Flammeovirga yaeyamensis: one gene and its partner. Each later gene encodes a partner of the first gene's protein in a complex. Links are inferred from orthologs where the notes say so. Each region holds a gene or a part of one and is shown on either strand. Other genes may lie near its edges.

The links.
Region 2: the proteins of trxB (region 1) and trxA are in contact, whole or in part, in a crystal structure (PDB 1F6M), measured with the Escherichia coli proteins. The link is inferred for Flammeovirga yaeyamensis from one-to-one orthologs.

Annotation. Positions count from the first base shown.
Region 1 is NZ_CP076132.1:3,822,287-3,829,504, forward strand. The notes cover bases 1,927-4,840. They hold trxB (thioredoxin-disulfide reductase), read left to right. Parts: upstream 1,927-2,874; coding sequence 2,875-3,807; downstream 3,808-4,840. Other genes in these bases: KMW28_RS15065 (trypsin-like peptidase domain-containing protein), read left to right, coding at 1,927-2,847; KMW28_RS15075 (M23 family metallopeptidase), read left to right, coding at 4,052-4,840. Also shown: KMW28_RS15055 (pyridoxine 5'-phosphate synthase), read left to right, coding at 20-733; KMW28_RS15060 (beta/alpha barrel domain-containing protein), read left to right, coding at 733-1,332; more of KMW28_RS15065, read left to right, coding at 1,381-1,926; more of KMW28_RS15075, read left to right, coding at 4,841-5,092; KMW28_RS15080 (Ppx/GppA phosphatase family protein), read right to left, coding at 5,145-6,050; KMW28_RS15085 (ammonium transporter), read right to left, coding at 6,327-7,218.
Region 2 is NZ_CP076132.1:2,930,873-2,938,100, reverse strand. The notes cover bases 3,951-6,874. They hold trxA (thioredoxin), read left to right. Parts: upstream 3,951-5,214; coding sequence 5,215-5,535; downstream 5,536-6,874. Other genes in these bases: purN (phosphoribosylglycinamide formyltransferase), read right to left, coding at 6,565-6,874; KMW28_RS11540 (YebC/PmpR family DNA-binding transcriptional regulator), read right to left, coding at 5,821-6,549; KMW28_RS11550 (nitroreductase family protein), read left to right, coding at 4,538-5,116; KMW28_RS11555 (proline dehydrogenase family protein), read right to left, coding at 3,951-4,376. In the rest of the region: KMW28_RS11570 (voltage-gated chloride channel family protein), read right to left, coding at 1-278; KMW28_RS11565 (ABC transporter permease), read left to right, coding at 380-2,914; KMW28_RS11560 (hypothetical protein), read right to left, coding at 2,904-3,047; more of KMW28_RS11555, read right to left, coding at 3,198-3,950; more of purN, read right to left, coding at 6,875-7,146. UniProt on the Escherichia coli protein: Participates in various redox reactions through the reversible oxidation of its active center dithiol to a disulfide and catalyzes dithiol-disulfide exchange reactions.

The DNA of each region.
Region 1 (7,218 bases):
TAATAAAAAGAGGAAAATTATGACACGCTTAAGTGTAAATGTAAATAAGATTGCCACTATTAGAAACGCTAGAGGAGGCAACAACCCTAACTTGGAACAAGTAGCAAAAGATGCGGAAAGATTTGGTGCTGAAGGAATTACTATTCACCCTAGACCAGACGAAAGACACATTACAAGAAAAGATACGTACGACCTTAAGAATGTAGTAACAACGGAATATAATATTGAAGGAAATCCTGAGCCTCGCTTTATGGAGCTAGTACTTGATGTTGTCCCAGAACAAGCCACTTTGGTTCCTGATGCCGACGACGCCATTACTTCTAATGCAGGTTGGGATACCATTACACATAAAGAGTTCTTGACAAAAGTAACTGCCGACTTAAAAGCCAAAGGTATTCGTGTTTCTATTTTTGTAGATCCTGATCCTAAAATGGTTGAAGGCGCTGCTGCATGTGGTGCTGACAGAGTAGAGTTATATACAGAACCTTATGCGGCAAACTTCCATAACGATAAGGAAAAAGCCATTGCACCTTATCAAGAAGCAGCAAAGAAAGCGGTTGAACTTGGTTTGGGTTTAAATGCTGGACATGATTTGGATTTAGACAATTTGGCTTATTTCCATCAAAATATCGAAGGTCTAGATGAAGTATCTATTGGACATGCATTGGTTTGCGATGCTTTATACTACGGTCTTGAAAATACTATTCAACTTTACTTAAAACAATTAAAGTAATGCGTTGGGAAAACATCATAGCGGATGCAAAGCATTTGAGTGATGATGAAGAAAGTGTGCTTCAGTTAATAGAAATGGGGCACACTTTCCCTTTAAGGGGGATTCATGTTTCTCCTTATTGGGTAAAAAAAGCCGCAAGAGATTTAGAAAATGATGACACTCTAATTTATACCACTATCGGTGGTGAAGAAGGATCTTCTCTAACTCAAGTAAAACTTTTTGAACTGGAACAAGCCATCAAACAAGGCGCTTTTGATATTGGTGTACATTTAAATATGAGTGCTTTTAGAAGTAATATTCAATGGTGTAAGATTGAATTTTTACAACTCTCTAACACGGCACATGAAAAAGAAAAATGCATCAGTTTGTCAGTTCCTTCTAAAATCTTCGACCAAAAAGAAGCTGATCAGATTTCAGCATTGATCAAACAAAATGGTGTGGACGGCATCACTTTATCAGAAGACAATATCAATTATCTTCCTACTTTCGAGAAGTTGGATATTGAAATCAAATTAAAGACAAATAATCTAACAAAGTTTCAGCATTTGTTACAACAAAATGAGACAGCTTTAATGCTTCCTTATGTCAATCTGTCATAAATTTTCAAAAGGCATTTTTATTGTAAAAAAGAACTGAAAAAATTAGACATGAAAAAAACACTTCTTACCATTATCATTAGTGTTTTAAGTGGTTTATCGGGTGCATTTTTATACATAGAATTTTTACAGCCCCAACCAACTGAAAACAACTTCGCTTTCGCTTCCAATACAGAAGCTGAACAACCTGTTATATCTTCTTCAAAAAGTGTATTTCCAAGAGACATTAATGCTGATCAATTGGAATTATCTGCTTTTGCAGACGCAGCAGAAGTAAGCACACAATCCGTAGTTTACATTGTTACCTACATTAAAGGGTATTCCAATAGAAAATCTTGGATGGAATTGTTCTTTGGTCCACAAGGGCGTCAGAATAATTCTAGAATGGCCATGGGATCGGGCTCTGGTGTCATCTTCACAAAAGATGGATACATTGTAACGAACAATCACGTAGTGAAAGGAGCCGATAAAATTGAAGTGATTTATAATAAAAGATCTTATGAAGCGAAATTAATCGGTATAGATCCATCTACTGATATCGCTTTACTTAAAATTGATAAAGAGGATCTTCCTGCTATTCAAATCGCCTCATCCAAAGCGGTAAGAGTGGGTGATTGGGTATTAGCAGTAGGTAATCCATTTAACTTGACAAGTACCGTAACTGCTGGTATCGTGAGTGCAAAAGGCAGAAAAATTGGGATTATGAATGATGTCTTCCCTATTGAATCTTTTATACAAACCGATGCAGCAATTAACCCTGGTAACAGTGGTGGTGCTTTAGTAAACCTTCATGGTGATTTAGTGGGGATTAATACTGCTATTTTATCAAAAACTGGAAGTTATGCTGGTTATGGTTTTGCCGTACCTTCTGATATTGTTGCCAAAGTGGTGAATGACTTAAAGAAATATGGTGAAGTTCAGAAAGCATTCCTTGGGGCAAGCATCAAAGAGGTGGACGAAAAAATTGCTGAGAAGCTTCAGTTAAAAACTATTGAAGGGGTGGTTATCACCAAAATTGAAGGAGGAGCAGCTGAGAAAAATAAATTAGAAGTTGGGGATGTTATCATCTCAATTGACAACTTTCCTATTGATTCCGAAGCGGCTTATGATGAACAGTTAAGCTACTATGTCCCTGGAGATAAGATTAGTTTAACCATCAAAAGAGAAAATAAAGAAATAGAAAAAACAGTTGTTTTAACAAATATTGATGGTACAACTGAAATTTCTGAGAAGAATGTGTACGACGCCAAAGAAATTGGTGCTAAATTTACGCCGCTCTCAAAAATAGAACAATCCAAGCTTGGTTTATCAAACGGTATTAAAATCGAAGAAGTAGCCAATGGAGGATTAATTTCAGAGATGGGCTTGAAAAAAGGGATGATCTTGGTATCAATTAATCGATATCCATTAGAAAACCCTAAAGATTTTTCAAAAATAGTATCTCGAATTCGTGGTCGAGTGATTTTAGAAGTTGTGAAACAAGATCGATCACACAGATACTTTAGTTATTATTTCTAGAATTAAAGATTTTATAAAAAATACATCATGGAACACGTAAAAACCCTAATTGTAGGTTCAGGACCTGCAGGCTACACAGCTGCAATTTATGCTTCAAGAGCGAACCTTAAACCACTTTTATACCAAGGCCCACAGCCTGGTGGTCAGTTAACTATTACTAACGATGTTGAGAACTTCCCTGGTTACCCTAAAGGAATCATGGGTCCTCAAATGATGATGGAACTGCAAGCACAAGCGGAACGTTTCGGAACAGATATCAGAACAGGTTTAGTAACTGGTGTGAAGTTTAACGAAAAAGGTCCTCATGTAGCGACTATCGACGAGAAAACTGAAATCTCTGCAGATACAGTAATTATTTCTACTGGTGCTTCTGCTAAATGGTTAGGTTTAGAGTCTGAAACTCGTTTGAACGGACAAGGTGTTTCTGCATGTGCAGTATGTGATGGTTTCTTCTACAGAGGTCAAGAAGTGGCTGTAGTTGGTGCTGGCGACTCAGCAGCTGAAGAAGCACACTACTTATCGAACTTATGTTCTAAAGTACATATGATTGTTAGACGTGACGAAATGAGAGCGTCGAAAATCATGCAAGATCGTGTGATCAAAAAAGAAAACATCGAGATTCACTGGAACAGCGAAACTCAAGAAGTTTTAGGTGATGACGTTGTAAACGGTGTTAGAATCATTAATAATAAAACTCAAGAAACTACTGACCTTCCTGTTACTGGTTTCTTCGTCGCTATTGGTCATAAACCTAACACTGACATTTTCAAGGGTCAGTTGGATATGGACGATGCAGGTTACTTGATTACTCAACCGGATAGCACAAAAACAAACATTAAAGGTGTTTTTGCTGCTGGTGATGTTCAAGATACGATTTACAGACAAGCAGTTACTGCTGCAGGTACTGGATGTATGGCCGCTTTGGAGGCAGAACGCTACCTTACAGAATTAGAAGACTAAATCACTTAGTTGATTCAAAATACAAGACTCATCTCTTTGGAGATGAGTCTTTTTTCATTCAAATGGCTTCTGTATACAATTTGTTTTCAAAAATAACGTTAACCAAGAAGAATATTAAAAGTAAATGATTGTCTTTTAGTTCATTATTTTTTAACCTTGTAAATTAGAAATTAAACAGATAGACAAGCTTCAACATTGTAGCTAAGTGTATTATAAATAGATTATGTATTATACTTTTTGTAATGTGAGACCAAAAATCTCACAAGTACTTTTTTTAGCAACCATAGGTTTATTTTTATCTTCAGCATCTTTTGGTCAAGGATTCATCAAAAAGCTTTTTAAGAAAAAAGAAAAAGCCGAGATTCAGACTGCTACTATTGAAAAAGAAACTGTTGTTGAGGAAATCGCATCTACTCCTTTCTTATTAAGTAATGGAGAAATAGATTGTGCAGAAACTCAACTATTAGAACAACTCCCTACCCCTTATCAAAGAGAAAATTTAAACGAGAAAGAAACTTGCCCTGAATTGATAGAAATTCAAGCAGGGAAATTTGTTGATGCTACTTATATTAATGGTTTCGACTATTATAAAGCTTGGGACAACTATAACGTTAATCCGTACAACATCTCACATAAAGTTTTGAGCGATTCTGTACGACTACACCTTTATGACAGTGCTGATGCTGCTACGGCTTGGGCTTATCCTTTAGACAAACCAATGAGAGTGACTTCTAAATATGGTTTTAGAAGATGGAGGTTCCACCATGGTGTAGATGTAAAGGTGGCTATCGGCGATTCTATCCGTTCAATGTTTGATGGTGTTGTTCGTATTGCCAAGTACAATAGAAGAGGCTATGGTTACTATGTTATGGTTCGTCATAAAAACGGTCTTGAAAGTCTTTATGGGCATATGAGTCGTTACATTGTTAAACCTGGACAAGAAGTAAAAGCTGGAGAAGTAATTGGACTTGGTGGAAATACAGGTAGAAGTACTGGACCGCACCTTCACTTCGAAATCAGATACCAAGGGTATGGCTTTAATCCATCTGACATGGTTGATTTTGCAGAACATAAAATCGAGATCCCATCAGATTTTGATCTTACTGCTAAGAACTATGAATTACTTATTGAGTCGAAGAAAAGTGTTTATCACAGAATTCGCCCAGGAGATTCTCTTTGGAAAATCAGTAGAAAATATGGTACATCCATCACAAAAATATGTCGCTTAAACGGAATGTCTAAAAGAACTACTTTAAGAGTAGGCAGGACGATCCGGGTGAGATAAATAAAAAAACCTTTCAATTTAAATTGAAAGGTTTTTTTATGCATTTTAATTTTTAATCAGCTGCATTATATCCTCTTTTGTTCATCAAATAATGAAGGATACCATCTTTTAAGCCTACTCCTGGAACAATAATCTTTTCTGATCCTGCAATTTTCATCACATTAGTATAAATCTTTGAAGCAGGAATGATGACATCTGCTCTATCGTCATTCAACCTTAATTTTTTGATTCTTTCTTCAAGAGTAAACTCACTCAGCCAATCTTTCAACTTAAGTAATTCTTCTAGAGTTGTTGTCCGATCATCACTTTTCTTGTGTTTAGATAAATTAAACAACTTATTGATATTACCGCCAGTCCCTAAAGAAATCACCTCCTCATTAGGTGAAAAATAGGGTGCTGACTCTTTTTTATACCATTCTTCTATGTTATTAAATACAGCAGCAGCATCTTCTTTATCCAATTGTCGAACACTACCCATCTTGAAAGATTTTGAAGCTACTTTGGTATTATGCTTATAAAGGTTCAATTCTGTACTTCCTCCTCCAACATCAATATGCAAAACATTCCCCATCGGAATATGTGGATCGAGCGCATAGGATATCATTTCAGCTTCTACTTTACCGTCGATGATATCGATTTTAAGACCATCCTTATAATACACTCTATCTACAATTTCTTTTCCATTTCTAGATTCCCTCATGGCAGATGTAGCACAAGCGATATAATCGTCCACATCAGTAAGATCAAAAAGAGTAGAGAAAACTCTCATTAGTTTGACAAACTTTTCTTCTGTTGGACGAAGAATTTTACCAGTTTTAAATACATCTGTTCCTAGTCGAAGAGGAAAGCGCATATATTCAATTTTCTTAAATACAGTTTTTCCTGCTTTATCTTCATGGGTGGTCACCACTTGAAAACGGATCGCATTCGATCCTATATCTATAGATCCTAGTCTCAAAATATTAAGTGAAATTTATTGTAGTTATTTATTGTTCCTTTATCAAGGTTTTACCTTTTTCTAAACAAATCAAAAAAATGAGCTGCAATGTTTAGTTAAGTTGAAATATATAAAATATCAATGAGAGATTAAAGCTTGAAGGCTGACTTAACAAAGTGTGAGATGTTAAGCACAAAAAAAGAGGCACACTAAAATGTGCCTCCTTTGAACTATATCAACAAATAATAATACTTAGTCAATATAATGCATTGACAATCGTATCAATCAATTTCTTAATTAAATAGAGTCGAATGAACTTTCACCGTGGAAAGCCTCATCTATACCTTCTTTTTCTAGTTTGTCATCTACACGACCACCTTGTGTGATTAATGCAGTGATCTTAAAGATGATTGCAGAAGCAACACCAGAATAAATGATTGTTACTACAACTGCTTTTAACTGAACTAACACTTGACCAGCATTACCATATAAAGCACCTGCTGCACCGTTTACTTCAGGGTTAGCAAATACACCTGTTAATACTGCACCTACAATACCCACCAAACCATGGATACCGAATACATCTAGTGTATCATCATAACCTAATTTTTCTTTTAATTTGATTACACCCCAGAAACCAACTGCTCCAGAAACCAAACCAATAACTAATGCACCAGAAACATCAACATATCCAGATGCGGGAGTAATACCTACCAAACCGGAAATTACACCAGATGCTGAACCTAATAAAGTTGGTTTTTTCTCCATAGTTAACCATTCCATAAGCAACCAAGCCATACCACCTGCTGCTGCTGCAACGTTAGTAACCATCATAGCATTCGCTGCAATAAAATCAGCTGCTAATTGAGAACCACCATTAAATCCAAACCATCCGAACCATAATAATGCTGAACCTAATACCATTAGTTTAATTGAAGAAGGCTTGTTTGACGTTTCATCTTTCGATAAACGCTTACCTAACATTAACGCTAAAACAAGTCCTGAAATACCTGCGTTAATGTGAATTACAGTACCACCAGCAAAATCTAATTCACCATCTTGACTTAGGAAACCACCTCCCCAAACCCAGTGGGCAATTGGAGAATAAACAAGGGCTACCCAAAGAATTGAGAAAATAATCCAAGTAGAGTATTTTACTCTTTCGATAATTGAACCACTTACAAGTGCA
Region 2 (7,228 bases), 890 kb from region 1 along the record:
TGATTATTACCTTTAACTACATCTTGCCCTAAGTAATGATAACAAGCTCCAATAAGAAAACCACCTATAGGTAAAGCAAATATAATCCATTGATTATCACCTCTCCAACCTGTTGCCCAATGAAGGCCCCACAAGAATAGGGCTGATCCCAACCCTGTTAAACCACCTACTAATAGACCAATTAAAACCCACTTGAGAATGTATAAAAACACCGGGAATTGTTCTACTTTTTTAACCCACTTTGGAAATTGTTCGTGAGTATACCCTAAAAAAGCCATAAAAGTTATTTAATTTAGATAATGATTTGATAAGTAAAGTTAAAAGATTTTACGAGATAAAAAACGAAACAAACGAAACTGTAAAGTTTCATTTAAGAATTATGAGAATAAAATTCGTTGTCAACAATTCGATAAGAGACTTAAAACAAAGTATTCAAAAAATTGGCCCATTTATTACTTCAGTTATTGTTGGTATAGCAAGTTTGGTTGCATTGATGACTTTTTCAGAAAATGTTCAAAAAGATTTAAATAGACAATCAAAAGAAATTCTAGGGGCTGACCTAGAGATTAGAGCAAATTATGAGTTAAAAGACTCTATATTAAATCATTTTTCGACAGAGGAAAGTCAATTTATCCGTCAATATAATTTTGCTTCTATTGCTTATAATGAGAAATCATCTAAAAATAGAATGGTAGATCTGAGGGCCTTGGAAAAAGGATTTCCTTATTATGGTCAATTGGAAGTAACTCCTAAAGAAGCCATTATAGAATGGGAAAGAAAAGATAAAATAGTATTTGTAGATAGTGCAGTAATGCTTCAATTAGAAGCAAGTATAGGAGATTCTATTCAATTTGGCCAAACCCATTTTAAGATTGCGGGGACAATAAAAAAAGGAATTGGCCAAAGCAGTATCATGGCGGCAACAGTTCCTATAGTTTACTTTCCCTTCAAATACTTATCATCTACAGGCTTGATACAAAAAGGTAGCCGTGTAAATTACCGATACTTTTTTCAATACCCTGATAAATTTGATGTCCAAAACCTCATAACGGAAAAAGATCAAATAATAGAAAATAATAAATTAAGAGTTGCCACAACAGAGAACAATACAGCCCGAATAGGACGTTTCTTTAATGATATTGATTCATTTTTAAAACTCGTCGCATTCATTTCCTTATTGCTAGGTTGTTTGGGAGTGTCGAGTGGTATATATATTTACATCAAAGGAAAATTAAAATCAGTGGCTATCTTAAGATGTTTAGGGGCAACAACCTCTGAAACATTTTTGATTTATTCCATTCAAATTGTCATTCTGGGATTTATCGGAGGAGTATTAGGAGCAGCAATAGGCTCATTTGCTCAAATATATTTTCCAATACTCTTTTCAGATTTACTAATGGTAGATGTGAGTAATGATTTATCCATACAAGCTTCTCTTTATGGTATTTTATTGAGTATAATAATCTCAGTATTATTTGGTTGGTATCCTTTGCTTCAAATTCTTGATGTTACCCCGGTTTATGTTTTACGAAACCTCAATCTACTGACAACATCAAATAATCTGGATAAAAAGATAACCCTAACATTAGTCATCGGTTTGTTCATTTTTGGATTTGCCTATTGGCAATTAGGTGAAGTTTTAAAGGCTGTTATATTTCTCTTTTCTATAGTATTTGTTATTACACTTTTAGCTATCATCAGTAAAAGTTTTATTTCTATCCTTAGAAAAGTGAAGGTTGGACAACTTCCATTTAATTTAAAGTTTGGAATATCTCAATTATATCGTCCTAATAATCAGACACTCATTCTAGGTATTACTATTGGTTTAGGTGTGTTTTTAATCATTTGTATGTTATCTATTAGAGGAATTCTGATTGATAAAGTTCAAAATGTAGGAAAGGAAGGGGATACCAATCTGATATTTTATGATGTTCAGAAAGGACAAGTTGAGCCTTTGTCAGAACTTTTAAATAAAAACGAGGTAAATATTGAACAGGATGCAGCTGTTGTTACTATGAGTTTGAAATCTCTAAATAGTAAGGATAAAAAAGAAACATTAGCAGATTCTACTCTAAAAGTAAAACGTTGGGTGTTTGATAGAGAGTATAGGGTGACATTTAGAGATCATTTAAAAGAAAATGAGAAAACTGCAGAAGGGACTTGGATAGGAAAGTCTTCAATAAATGAAATAGTTCCAATATCTATTTCAAAATCATTCTTAGAGTCTTCAGGGATGCAATTTGGTGATCAATTACTATTTGATGTTCAAGGTTATAAAGTGAAAACAAAAATTTCTCATATTCGAGAAGTTGATTTCGCACGTATGGAAGCAAATTTTGTTGTCCTTTTTCCGTCAGGAGTATTGGAAGCAGCACCAGCTTTTCATGTGATAGGGGCAAATGTAAAAGACAAAGTGAGGATAAGTGATATTCAATCAAAAGTATTAAAGAACTTCCCAAATATAAGTACAATTGATTTAGCAGTGATCTTCCAATCGTTAAATGACATATTGGATCGAGTAGCCTTTGTATTTAAATGGCTAGGAGGGATTTGTATATTATCGGGATTTTTGGTGTTGTGGAGTAGTTTATCAATTAGCAAGCATCAACGAAAGAATGATGCAGGAGTGTTACGAAGTTTGGGTGCGAAAAGTAGTAATCTGATAATGATAAGCCTCATAGAATATTGTCTAATTGGTTTATTATCATCACTTACTGGAATGCTTCTCGGATGGATTGGAAGCTTTTTATTGGCCTACTTTGTATTTGATATTCCTTTCTTTATAGCAATATCAGATAGTATTTTGGTGACATCTTCAATTGTAGTACTCACCATACTTGTGGGGATTGTTTATATGCGACAGATCACTAAAGTAAGTCCTTTAGAAGTGCTTAGAGATTCAACTATTCAATAGAAGTAGCAGAATTAAATGAATTCATTTCAATCTTAGCTTCCTTTTGCTCAGCTTCTTGATTTTCTGTTAAATAGTGATGTACCCCGACCAAAAAAAATAAGCCTATTACAAAGAATAACAGTCTTGCTTTCATAGATATTTGTTTTTATTTATAATATAGTAGTTTATTTGATCACAATATATAAATATTTTTGTTATTTATAGTATTTTACCTGAAAAAATTAAAACCCATTTAAACAATCAAAGTTTAAATGGGTTTAATCATATTTGATATAACGAAATTCTAACGACTTCGTCTGTTTATCTCATCTTTTACAAGAGTAAGTTCTCTACTTGCTTGTCCTGCAACAGAAGTGTTTTCTTCAGCTCTTCTAAATAAATATGGAAGTGCTTCTTTAACAGGTCCGTAAGGTAAATATTTAGCAACGTTATATCCCTTTTTTGATAAGTTAAATGAGATATGATCACTCATGCCAAATAATTGTGCGAAGAAATAATTTGTATCTGTAGAAGAGATCCCATATTTATTCATTAAGTCAACAAGCAATAAATTTGACTCTTCATTATGAGAACCAGCACATAAAGCAAAGCCTTTGTGGTTATCCATGATGAAGTTCAATGCTGCGTCATAATCTTTATCTGTAGCTTCTTTAGAAGGTTGAACAGGATTTTCGTAACCCATTTTTTGAGCACGTTCTCCCTCTTTTTCCATATAGGCACCTCTTACAAGCTTTACACCTAATATGTATCCGTCTTTTTGAGCATTTTCAAAATCAACTTTTAATTGAGCTAATTTTGCATGTAAATACATTTGATAAGTATTGTAGACAATTGCTTTTTCCTTATTGTATTTTTTCATCATTCTGAAAGCAAGTTCATCCACGGGGCCTTGCATCCAAGTTTCTTCAGCATCAATAAAGATTCTAACGTCTTTTTTATAAGCCGTAGCACATAATAATTCAACTCTTTCTACAACTTTATCCCAATCTATCTTTTCCTCAGAAGTAAGAGTTTCACCAGCGTGTACTTTTTCTAATAAACTAATTTTAGCAATACCAGTAAGCTTAAATACAGAAAATGGGATGTGTTTTTCTTGAGAAGATTTTTCAATAGTTTGAAGAATTTCAGAAACAGTATGGTCAAAACTCTCATCTGTTTCAGCACCTTCTACTGAATAATCTAAAATAGAACCTATTTTAAACTTACCTAACGTATTAATAGTATCGATACTATCATTAATAGTTTCGCCTCCACAAAATTGTTTGAAAAGCGTTTTTTTAACTAAAGATTTGATAGGTAAGTTAACTTTAAATGCAAGGTTAAGACAAGCAGTACCTAACTTAACAAGATTGGGAGATCCCATCATGGCAAATAAGGCGTAAGTTTGTTTTAACTCGTTATCATTTCTCCATTCAAATGCGGTCTTGGTATCTTTAAAATTAACCGTGTTTGTGTCAACCATAGTGGTAGAATTATGTTATATGTGTGGTGTTAGTATTTTATTAAGGTAGGTTTAACCTTAATCTACTACAAATGTAGTTCAACATGTTGAAATAAGTAAGTTTATTCATCTAAAAAATTAATAAACTTCTGTAATTTTGGATAATAAAAATCAATAACAAGATGTACGAACAGATTTCAAAAAACATAAGAGAAAGAAGATCATTTTATCCTTTAGAATATACACAAGAAGAAATCCCTAAAGAGGATATCATGGAATTTCTAGAAGATGCAAATTGGGCCCCTAACCATGGTTTAACTCAACCTTGGCGTTTTGTTGTATTCGAAAAGGAGGGATTACAAACTTTATCTGATGTTCAGGGGAAAGTCTACAAAAAAAATACTCCTGAAGAAGAATTTGAAGAGAAGAGATACGAAAAACTAAAAAAGCTTCCTCTTTTATCAAATTATGTGATCGGAATAATAATGCATAGAGGAACCAATAAAAAAATACCAAAGCAAGAAGAAATGTTAGCAGTGGCTTGTGCAGTTCAGAATATAGCTTTAGGTGTTTCAGCCAAAGGATATGGAGGGTATTGGTCCACAGGAGGTTTAGTCAAATTTCCTCAAGCTAAAGAGTATTTTGGACTTAATGAAGAAGATGAGTTTATGGGCTTATTTTATATCGGTACAATTTCAGGTCAGAAAAAAGTTGGCAATAGAGATAATATATCTGATAAAGTTACTTGGGTAAATGAATGATATTTTACTACATTTGTGCAACCAAATAAAATCTGTGACGTTATTAAAGATAGTTGAACAGATGATAATTTGTTCATATGAAATAAAACATTATCATAATGGGAAAAGCAATAGAAATTACAGACGCTAACTTCGATGAAGTAGTATTAAAATCAGATAAGCCAGTATTGGTAGACTTTTGGGCAACTTGGTGTGGACCTTGTTTGATGATGTCTCCAATCATTGAAGAATTAGCTACTGAATTGACAGATGCTGTAATTGGTAAGTTAGATGTTGATGCTAACCCTCAAGCAGCTGCTAAGTTCGGTATCCGTTCTATCCCAACTATGTTGGTATTTAAAAATGGCGAGCAAGTAGACAAGCACATTGGTGCAGGTTCTAAAGCTGAACTTTCTGAAAAAATTACAGCCCAACTGTAAACAAGGAAAAACATTAAAAGGAAGGGATCTTATTGAGTTAAGGTCCCTTTTTTTGTGTCAATGTACAGTCCTAAAATAACGATACACTAAAACAATCGTTTTAGGGAATGAATATATAGGTGAAGAGTACAAGTTTCATTTATTATTTGGAATGAATAATTGAATAGTTCAAAATAACAAAATTAAAAAAGGTTGTCATTGAACTTTAGTAGTAAAATAGAGATTAGACTCTCTATTAACTACTTGTTCTAAAGACAACCTTAATTTATTAAAAAAGACGTTTTCTTAGTCCATAGAGTGTTCCATTGTATGGAATACATTCTGAACATCATCATCTTCTTCTAGTTTTTCTAATAGCTTATCAACTTCAGCTTCTTGTTCAGCATCTAGTTTTTTAGTAACTGTAGGAATACGATCTAAACCAGATTTGATAACCTCATGTCCTTGTTCTTCTAAAGCTTTTTGTAAAGAACCAAAGCTTGAGAATTCTCCATAAATCATGATAGTATCATCCTCTTCGTCGATAAATACTTCCTCTGCACCGAAATCAATCAATTCTAATTCTAACTCTTCCTCATCAATCTCGCCTTTAGTGATTTTGAAGTGACATTTATGTTCGAACATAAATTCTACAGAGCCAGAAGTACCCAAGCTACCGTTACATTTGTTGAAATAACTACGTACGTTAGCAACAGTTCTATTGTTGTTGTCAGTAGCTGTTTCAACTAATATAGCAATGCCGTGAGGAGCGTAACCTTCAAATAATTTTTCATCATAGCTTGATGTGTCTTTATCAGTTGCTCTTTTGATTGCTCTATCGATATTATCTTTAGGCATGTTCTCTGCTTTACAGTTTTGTAAAACAGCACGCAATCTTGAGTTTGAATCAGGATCAGAAGAACCACCTTCTTTGATAGCAATAACAATATCTTTACCCAAACGAGTAAATGTTTTTGCCATATGTGCCCAACGCTTTAACTTTCTGCCTTTTCTAAATTCAAATGCTCTTCCCATTTTAATATATATTTTTTAGTGTGCTTCTTCTAAAGAATGCTCACTGATTAATTGTTCAATTACTCTTGGAAAATAGAAATGTTCCAATTTTAAAACTTTTGCTCCCACTTCTTCAGGTGAATCGGTTTTGAGGATAGGAGTAGTGGCCTGAAGAATGTATTGACCTTCATCGTAATGTTGATTACAGTAATGAATAGTTATTCCAGATACAGAGTCTTTATTTTCAACTACAGCTCTATGGACATTGATACCGTACATTCCTTTTCCTCCATATTTTGGTAAAAGTGCAGGATGGATGTTAATCACCTTGTTTTCATACACTTCCAAAATACCTTTGTCAACTAGTAATAAGAAACCTGCAAGAATAATGAAGTTGACTTCTTTCGTTTTTAAAAAGTCCAATACCTCACCATTTGAAAAAGCAGCTTTTGGGAAATAATGATTCTCCACATTTAGTTTAGCAGCTTTTTCTAATACGCCAGCTTCTTTTCTATTTGCTAAAACAACAAATTCAATATCTGTTCTTGCTTCAAAATGTTGAATAATTTTGAAAGCATTTGATCCTGTTCCTGAAGCAAAAATTGCTATTTTAATCATCGTAATATTAAGTTTATGCAAAGATAAAAGCTAAGATCATACATACAAATTCATCTTATTTTATTAGTTGTTGTTTGTAATC